2 regions of the Butyrivibrio sp. TB genome follow, and region 1 is predicted to be linked to the other one. Evidence: riboswitches for the same ligand, from Rfam matches in the RefSeq annotation. Region 1 holds a riboswitch; the other holds the start of a gene.
What was found. A riboswitch is a leader RNA that binds a small molecule or an ion and turns the genes downstream of it on or off. The one in region 1 is predicted to bind cobalamin.
Positions count from the first base shown of each region.

Region 1 (4,223 bases):
ATACTGTCAAGTGGCATATATAGAGGGATTATCCGTTCCTGTGAATCTGAAGATCCCATGCTAATGTCTGCAGATATATCATCAGGAATATCTTTCCCCTCAGGTATAAGAAGGTAATGCCTTCCATCATCTATACTTATGACAAGATACCCGTCTTCATATCTATGGATCTTAAAGCAGGTGGCATAAGCATTCTTATCTGTTTCTATATAGGTCAGTCCTTCTATATTAGGAGGATCCATGGAAGTCTTTATGATCTGACTATCACTATCTGTACCATCTGCGCTCTCACTATATGAATCCATAGTTTCATCAGAAACGCTGTCATCAAGGGTTATGAGAAGGGTATATTCAATAAGATGAGGGGTACTCATGGCAGTAGTATCTGCCTGAACCTTCATCTCTTTGCCCAAAGACACAGGTATATCGAATTCAGAGTTACCCTCCTTATTAACAGGATAATATGTATCGCCATCCACTATCATATAGTCATAGTTTGGGCTACTCCATACAAGGTGTGCCGTCGCTTGTCCATCTGTGACAGTAACCTTGCAAGGGCTTTCTATATACGCTTTCCCGCTTCCGCCTGTCATTACAACAGATGCGGTGTATTCCCCATCGGAAATCCCACCGCATCCAACCAGACATAGGGAAAAGATGATCAGAAACAACCATTTTGTTATTTCAAATAAATGCTTTAGTTTTTTTCCCATAAAGTTTTATTATTTTATAACTGCACCTGTGTGCTCAACATAGATATCTTCAACTTCCTTGATGCCGCCAAGTCCAAGGATCTGGCAGCTTACTTCTTCAAAGCTTCCATCTGCTTCAAAGCCGCTCTTCCATGAATCCTCTTCATCGCCTGCCATGTCATTGTTAGCATGATCACCTGCTACGACCATAAGAGGGCGAAGAACTACTTTAGTATAACCTGCAGCTTTAACAGCTTCGATTATGTTTGAAAGCTCTGTTTCTTCAGGCTCACCTTCTACAGTTCCGATGAATACGTTGTCATAGCCAAGTTCATCCATCTGAGTCTGCATCTGGCTGTATGTAACCTTAGCTGTATGTGATGTTCCGTGTCCCATGAATACGAAAGCAACTCCATCTTCCTTAGCTTCGTCAAGGTCTGCATATCCTGCCTCTTTTACAGCTTCAGCTGTTATAGCCTTGGCTACAGCTTCCTTGTCTTCATTGATAACTGTTGCATCATCACCAACTTCTCCAAGAAGGGGCTGTGCTACAGCTACTGATTCGAATTTATCTTCATACTGGGCGAGAGTTTCAACAAGCTCGTCATACTCAGCGCCGTGCATCAGGTGTGTAGGCTGAACTATCAGATTCTTAACATTATTATCTACTGCTCTTTGGAGTGCCTGGTCTACATTGTCGATCTTCTCACCATCTCTTGCATAGATATGGTTGATGATGATCTGAGCTGTAAATGCTCTTCTTACTGAGTAGTCAGGATATGCCTCCTGAAGAGCCTTCTCAATTCCGCCTATATCCTTGACTCTGCTATCATTGAAGGATGTACCAAAGCTAACTACAAGGATCTCGTTATCTCCTATATCATCGCCGTTGAGCGGATCGTCCTTGGAAGCATCTCCTGTATCTCTTCCGAAGTAATCAGGATCAGCATACTCGCCTTCTACAAGCTCTTTCTGAGTATCTGTAAGAGCGTCCCAGGCTTCTTTGGCTTTCTCGCAGTTTTCATATGTATCATCTGTATATTCCTGAACATAGATAGAATCTATAAGATCAGCCACCTTATCTGCTGCCATTTGATCTTCATCTCCTTCGTAAGGTACCGGATCAGATACTGTTACCTGATGGTCATACCATACTTCCTTAGTTCCTATAAGTGCAAGTGCAAAGCTCTCATCAAGGTATGGTACAGGAACATCAAAACCGTTAACTTCTTCTGTAGTTCCATCTGCATATGTTACAGTATCTATTGTAGGCTCGAGAAGCTCTGCACCCTCTTTCTGAGCATCCTCAGCGCTTCCAGGGAATAGATTTACTATATTCTTGGATGGAAGTGTGATATGGATAGTCATCTCGCCGTCTTCTACGGTAAGGATTCCTTTATTATCATATGCTTCATTAACATGGAACATGGTGCTGTCTGTAGTAAATGTAGCCTGATATGTTCCGTCTTCCAAAACGCCTTCTTTTTCATCAGCATCTGCCGCAGCTGTTTCTGCCTGAGTAGCATCAGCATTTTCATCTGCCTGTGCAGTGTTTTCTACAGATGCTTCATTAGAAGCAGTTTCATCTTGTCCTGAACTATTCTGTCCGCAGGCAACAGCTGTAAATGACATCGCTGCAGTCAGAAGTACTGCCAGAAATTTTTTCTTCATAATATTTCCTCCTAGATAAAAAAATAAAGCCTTCACCAAGAAGCGAAGACTTTTTTGCACACAAGATTAAAGCAAATGTCAAAATAGCATTTACCATAAAGCTTCGTACAGTCAATTCCTCGTGACTTGGTTACCCTTGTACGACGACAGGCAGGTCTCCCGGCTGATTGCATGGTCTCTTTCGCCTTCCCGGTTATCCAGTGGCATATTGAAAGAGACTTGGATGCTATGCAGTCCTATACGCAGGTTCATCAATATAAGATCAACTTGCAAGAACGCATATATTCCAGACAAAACACGGTGACGAGATCGTGCGGGATTTGCACCCGCTTCCCTTTTCACTTACGCAGTAGCAAGTATAGCTACCCGTAAACACCTTCCGTCTCATTAAATTTTCATGGATATAATAACATAAGTAATAGATAAGGGCAAAGATTCTTATCATCAGTTATTTTACTAAAACTTCACATAATGCCTTACTATCTCCATCTGAACCTGCTTTGGGTATAGCAGAACCGGATAGGTATTGCCTTTTTGACTGACTTTCTCAGTAGTAACTATACCTTTAGAAAGGCCTTCATCAGTCTGAGCCATCATAAATCTTCCGCCTATATTTTTCTCTGCGATATAACCCATTTCTGTAAGGAATTTCGTTATATCTGTACCGAATATATTCTTGGCATTGTCTGCTGTTGATATCCTGTTAAGCTCATCTTTGATCTCAGATACAAGGCACAGGTCTTTGGACTCATATTTATCTTCATCTTCAGGATTTAGATAAAAGGGGACTTTATGCCCCTTTGGAGCTGTTGAACCTTTTGAACCTTTGGCCTTAGTTTTAGCAGGTGCTGGTGCTGCATCCTTAGTATTATCTGCAGCTTCGTCCTGGCTATCTGTTATAGCGGTTACTACTCCCTCATGTTCATCTAAATATGAACTTATAGCGTTTATGAATCTCTGACCATACTTGTCATATTTCATCTCGCCTACACCTGATACATTTAGCATTGATGCCCTGTCAAGAGGAGTCTTGGCGCTCATATCGATGAGAGTCTTATCACTAAAGACGATATATGGCGGCATGCCTTCTTCTCTGGCAATCTGAGTTCTAAGTGCTTTAAGTATATCAAAAAGATCGTAACCAGCTTTGGTAAGACTATCTGTTTTCTTCTTGATCTGTCTTATTTTATTACTATCAGGTTCCTTAGCCTGCGTGGTCCTGACTATGACACGGGTAGCCGGATCTTTTAACGGGGTTATGTCACCCAACTGGATCACACTGTATTTGTCAGCAGTCTGGCACAGATACCCGTCCAGGATAAGCTGATTTATAAGAATCCTAAGATCAGCTTCTGACCTGTCTTTAAGTGTGCCATAAGTTCTGTAATTCACGATGCCAAGTTCTTTGAGTCTTGCTCTGTTAGCACCAAGAAGTGTCCCTAATATGATATTAAGGCCGTACCTTCCTCTTGTCTCGAATACGCAGTTTATTACTTTTTTGGCATCTTCTGTTCTGTCTTCTTCAATAAAATGTTTATGGCAGTTACCACAATTATCACAGGGCTCTGTATTTTTTTCTCCAAAATATTCAAGTATATAATTCCTAAGGCATCCTGTCGTCTTACAATACCCCTCCATGACATTGAGCCTTCTCATATCTCTTTCCTTGATAAGAATAACGTCTTCACTCGGTATATCTGTAAAGTCTTTATGTTCTAACAGGAATTTGTTAATGATTATATCTTTTGGAGAAAAAAGAAGTATACACCTTGAAGACTCGCCGTCTCTGCCGGCACGACCAGCCTCCTGATAGTAGTTCTCCATGCTCTGGGGCATATTGTAATGAATGACGAATCTTAC
Region 1 is NZ_FOER01000013.1:104,760-108,982, forward strand. It holds gene BMX21_RS10340 (ABC transporter substrate-binding protein) at 1-713, opposite strand, end outside; gene BMX21_RS10345 (sirohydrochlorin cobaltochelatase) at 723-2,363, opposite strand; cobalamin riboswitch at 2,496-2,758, opposite strand; gene recQ (DNA helicase RecQ) at 2,820-4,223, opposite strand, start outside.

Region 2 (4,223 bases), on a different contig from region 1:
CGAAGATCTTACCTCCAAGGATTGTCATGGCATCCTTTAAAGGGATATCTACACTTCCTATTCCCATGCATATTCCGAGAATTATAAGACATACCAGAATCGTTATGACTTCAAGAGTATTTTTTCCAAAGCTTTTTTCTTTACTCATATACTAACCCCATGTCACTAATGGCTAATGGTTTCAATTGGTGAAAAAATAGCAGCCGGGAAACTACGCATATCAATGATATTGTTAAGTCCCCGACTGCATATATAAATCTATAGTAAAAGACTTTAGAAAATGCCTTATGCCGGTTATCTAATGCTGGCATATAAGGCATCTGATGACTGGCAAAGTGCTTTTCTTAAGTCGTTTACTATGATATATTAGCGAGCTATTACTGCAAATGGATCTTCAAGATCTGCAAATACATCAGGATAGATGTACTTAGCCATCTCTACCATAGCACTTACTACGTGCTGGTTGGGCTGATTGAGCTCATTTGAAAGTTCCATAAGATATACATCGCCGTTAGCAACAGCTGTTACATTCTCCCAACCTGAAAGAGCAAGGTGAGTATCTACTGCATCAGGAGTGAACATATCTGTAGAGATGATAACATCAGGATTTATAGCAATAGCATCCTCTTCTGTAAGTGAAGGCCAGCCTTCCTGATCTCCTGTAGCATTGATAGCGCCCAGCTTCTCGATCATCTCGCCAATGTATGTGTCTGAACCTGCAGAATAGATTGTAGGATAGTCAGCTGTAGGAGTGTTGGTCTCATAAAGGACTGTCTTCTTCTCATCATCTGAGATTGTAGATGCAAGCTCTTCAATCTGAGCAAGAGTATCATTCATCTCATCTACTATAAGTTCTGCTTCTTCAGATGTACCTGTGCATGCTCCGATGAATGTGATACTCTCACCGATTTCTTCAAGTGTTGATGCGCTTGGAATATCAGCAACGCAGATGCCGGCTTCACGAACAGAAGCATATACATCACTACCTGTAGCATAGCTCATGCCTGTTGTGAATATGATATCAGGATTAAGAGCTACGATTGATTCCTGATCAGGAGCCATCATATCATACTGAGGAACATCTGCTACAAGATCATCGCCATAATATTCATAAGAATATGTATCGCATGCTACGATATAATCTGAAAGTCCAAGGTCGATAAGAAGGCGTGTTGATGAAGGTGACATACTAACGATAGCATCAATCTCTGTAGGTACAGTGATCTCATTGCCTGCAAGATCTGTAGCAGGAGCTTCACTGAGTACTATAGCTTCTACTGCAGCAGCCTCTTCCTCAGATGACTCCTCTTGAGCGTTTGATGCAACAGTATCTGCTTCATCGCTTGCCTTACTGGCAGCATCATCTGAATTTTCTGATACAGCTTCATCTTCTTTCTTGGAATCTGAAGATGCACATCCTACAAGCATTGTAAATGACAATGTTGTAGCCATCATTACTAATAAAAGTTTCTTTTTCATAATATTCTCCATTCTGAAGCAAATCGAATCAGCTTTGTATTCTTGATAGTGCTTCGCTATCAGGAACACATATGTTGACACATAGGGAGTTTTATAAGAACACCGGACAAAAGGGCATAAATGCAGAATATTTGACCGGCACTTATCTATGGTCCCGTAGAATCTGTGCCAATATGAGGGCAGGTATCTGGCTTAGGAACACATTTTGATGGCGCCCTCTTAACTGTATCCGGCAGTTAAGCGCAGCCTTTGTTCCAACACAGTAGCGGCACTGTCCGGGAAGCTCGCCCGGTTCCCTGTTAGGTTTGCTGCAATCGGATAATTGTAGCAAACACCCACATACGTTCGAACCTTACCACAAAACGGACATGTAGTCAAATGGTGCGAGAAATCGGGCCGATAGGTTGTGGCCGGAGCCTTGTAAAATAGGGCAGATTTCGAGAGACACTGGTGTGGAGCGGGTTACAAAGGATTTCCGCGTTATTGAGCGTGTTATAATTCAAGGCATGCTATCTGGCTCCTTCTATTCTGGGGGCCGAAACTCGCTTACGCGGGGGCATGCGGCCCCCAATGCAGAATAGAAGGAGCCATCTATCACGCTCTTGAATTTAATAACACGCTCAAAAAACGCGGAAATCCTTTGTAACCCGCTCCCCACCATTGCCTCTCGAAATCTGCCCTATTTTACAAGGTTCCTGTGTTGCAATCAGGCTTTTGTCTATATAGCATTTGTAATAGAATAATATATAGATTTTTTGCACGAGTATATAACAAACATAATGCAAACTTTAAGTTACTAATGATCAATCTATCACCAAAAAGAGGCACTATATGAAAGAGATTTTTTTTGATAAGGGAATTTATTATAAGAAGCTTTATTATGATTCGGAGTATTTTAAGAAGAATGGTACCTCTGATGCTTCCTTGCATATAAAGGGCGCTGGGATGGATGCTACTACTATCTCATGGTCTGATGGGGGATTTGACAAGGCGCCGGATGATGGCAGTATCAAGCTTGGCACATTTAGAAGCTATACCATGTTCGTATCGGGCAAGGAAGCTATCATCGAAGATCTTACTATTGAGAATACCGCGGGAGATGGACGTCTTAGAGGACAAGCTATCGCCCTTTATGCAGATGCTACGAATGTTATATGCAGACGTGTTCATTTAAAAGGGCATCAGGATACTCTGTTCATGTCTCCTCTTCCTCTTGAAGAAAGGGAGAAGGGCGGCTTCACAGGACCAAGAAGGGACTGCCCACGTCTTATGACCACCCAGTACTACGAAGACTGTATTATAGAAGGTGATGTTGATTTTATATTCGGCGGAGCCAATGCCACTTTTAAGAACTGCACTATAGTATCACTATACAGGGCTCCTCTTCGTGATATGACTACTATATCAAAAGAACAGCCCGCTACATATGTTGAACAGGCTGTTCAGGGATTCGTATGTGCTCCCAATACTCCAAAGGGAGAATCCGGTTTACATTTTATAGATTGCAATTTTATAACCGACAGGTGTCCGGACGGATCTGTATATCTTGCACGTCCATGGCGTCCTTACGGCGCAGCAGTTTTTGAAAACTGTACTTTTGGACCTCACATTCATCCAGACCTTTTTGCCGGATGGAAGGATATTCATACACTAGAACCTACTGCTAGATTTACAAGCATTCGACGCTAGTGTACTGACTCGTTCATATTTAATCAAAAGTCTGTAGTGCAGCGCTTTACAAGTCTTGACTCTATCACGGTCTTGTGTTCAACCTTCTTGCCCTGGAGACATTCCATCATCTTGTCTACAGCGACATGAGCCATGTCCTTGATAGAGGTATCTACTGATGTAAGTTCAGGTTCTACGAAATCAGCAAGTGGAGAGTTATTATATCCGATTACGCTTATATCCTTAGGAACCTGGAGCATTCTTGCTTTAGCGTACTTAAGTACTCCTACTGCGAGTTCATCAGTTGTAGCGATTGCTGCATCGAACTCAAGATCTTTTCTCATAAGAAGGAGATCTCTTTCTTCATGAAGTGAACATGTGATCTTGAGCTTGAGATTGCCATCTACCGGGATTCCATTATCTCTAAGGGCATCTTCATAGCCTGCCATCTTCTGATTGGAAGAGTAAGACTCGGAATCATAGAGGAAGAGGATCTTCTTCCTTCCTGCCTTTATTAGGGATTCTGTCGCATTGTACATGGCATTGCGATCATCTCCCAGTACTCCGTATATATTCTCGTTCTCAAGATATCCGTTTAGTATGAATACCGGAACCTGCTCAGCATCTCTGTGAAGGTATGCAACCTCATCCTTCTCGCAATTACCAAGGAACTGTGAACCTATAAGGATAAGTGCATCTACCTTCTTCTTAAGAAGAAGATCTACTGCATGCTCTCTGGATTCAAGATCATAACCACTACACAGGAGCATGTAATCATAGCCGTATTCATGAAGCTTTTTCTCAAGGATAGAAACCATGCGGGCCATATAATCATCTTTGATATCTGCGCATGATATTCCAACCATTTTCATAGAATTGAACTGAAGACTTCTTGCAAAGGGATTGGGAGTATAGTCGTACTCCTTCATAACAGCAAGAACCTTCTCTCTGGTCTTATCACTGACACTTGGATTACCGTTAACAACGCGGGATATTGTAGCTATTGACACCCCCGATAATCTTGCTATGTCATAAATAGTTACTGCCATTTACAAAAACCTCATTTCCTGGATAAC
Region 2 is NZ_FOER01000002.1:132,243-136,465, reverse strand. It holds gene BMX21_RS01950 (FecCD family ABC transporter permease) at 1-148, opposite strand, end outside; gene BMX21_RS01945 (ABC transporter substrate-binding protein) at 367-1,479, opposite strand; cobalamin riboswitch at 1,641-1,833, opposite strand; gene BMX21_RS01940 (pectinesterase family protein) at 2,311-3,168, shown strand; gene BMX21_RS01935 (LacI family DNA-binding transcriptional regulator) at 3,192-4,196, opposite strand.
Region 2: it holds a riboswitch for cobalamin, as region 1 does, so the genes downstream of both, BMX21_RS01945 (ABC transporter substrate-binding protein) here and BMX21_RS10345 (sirohydrochlorin cobaltochelatase) in region 1, are expected to answer to the same signal.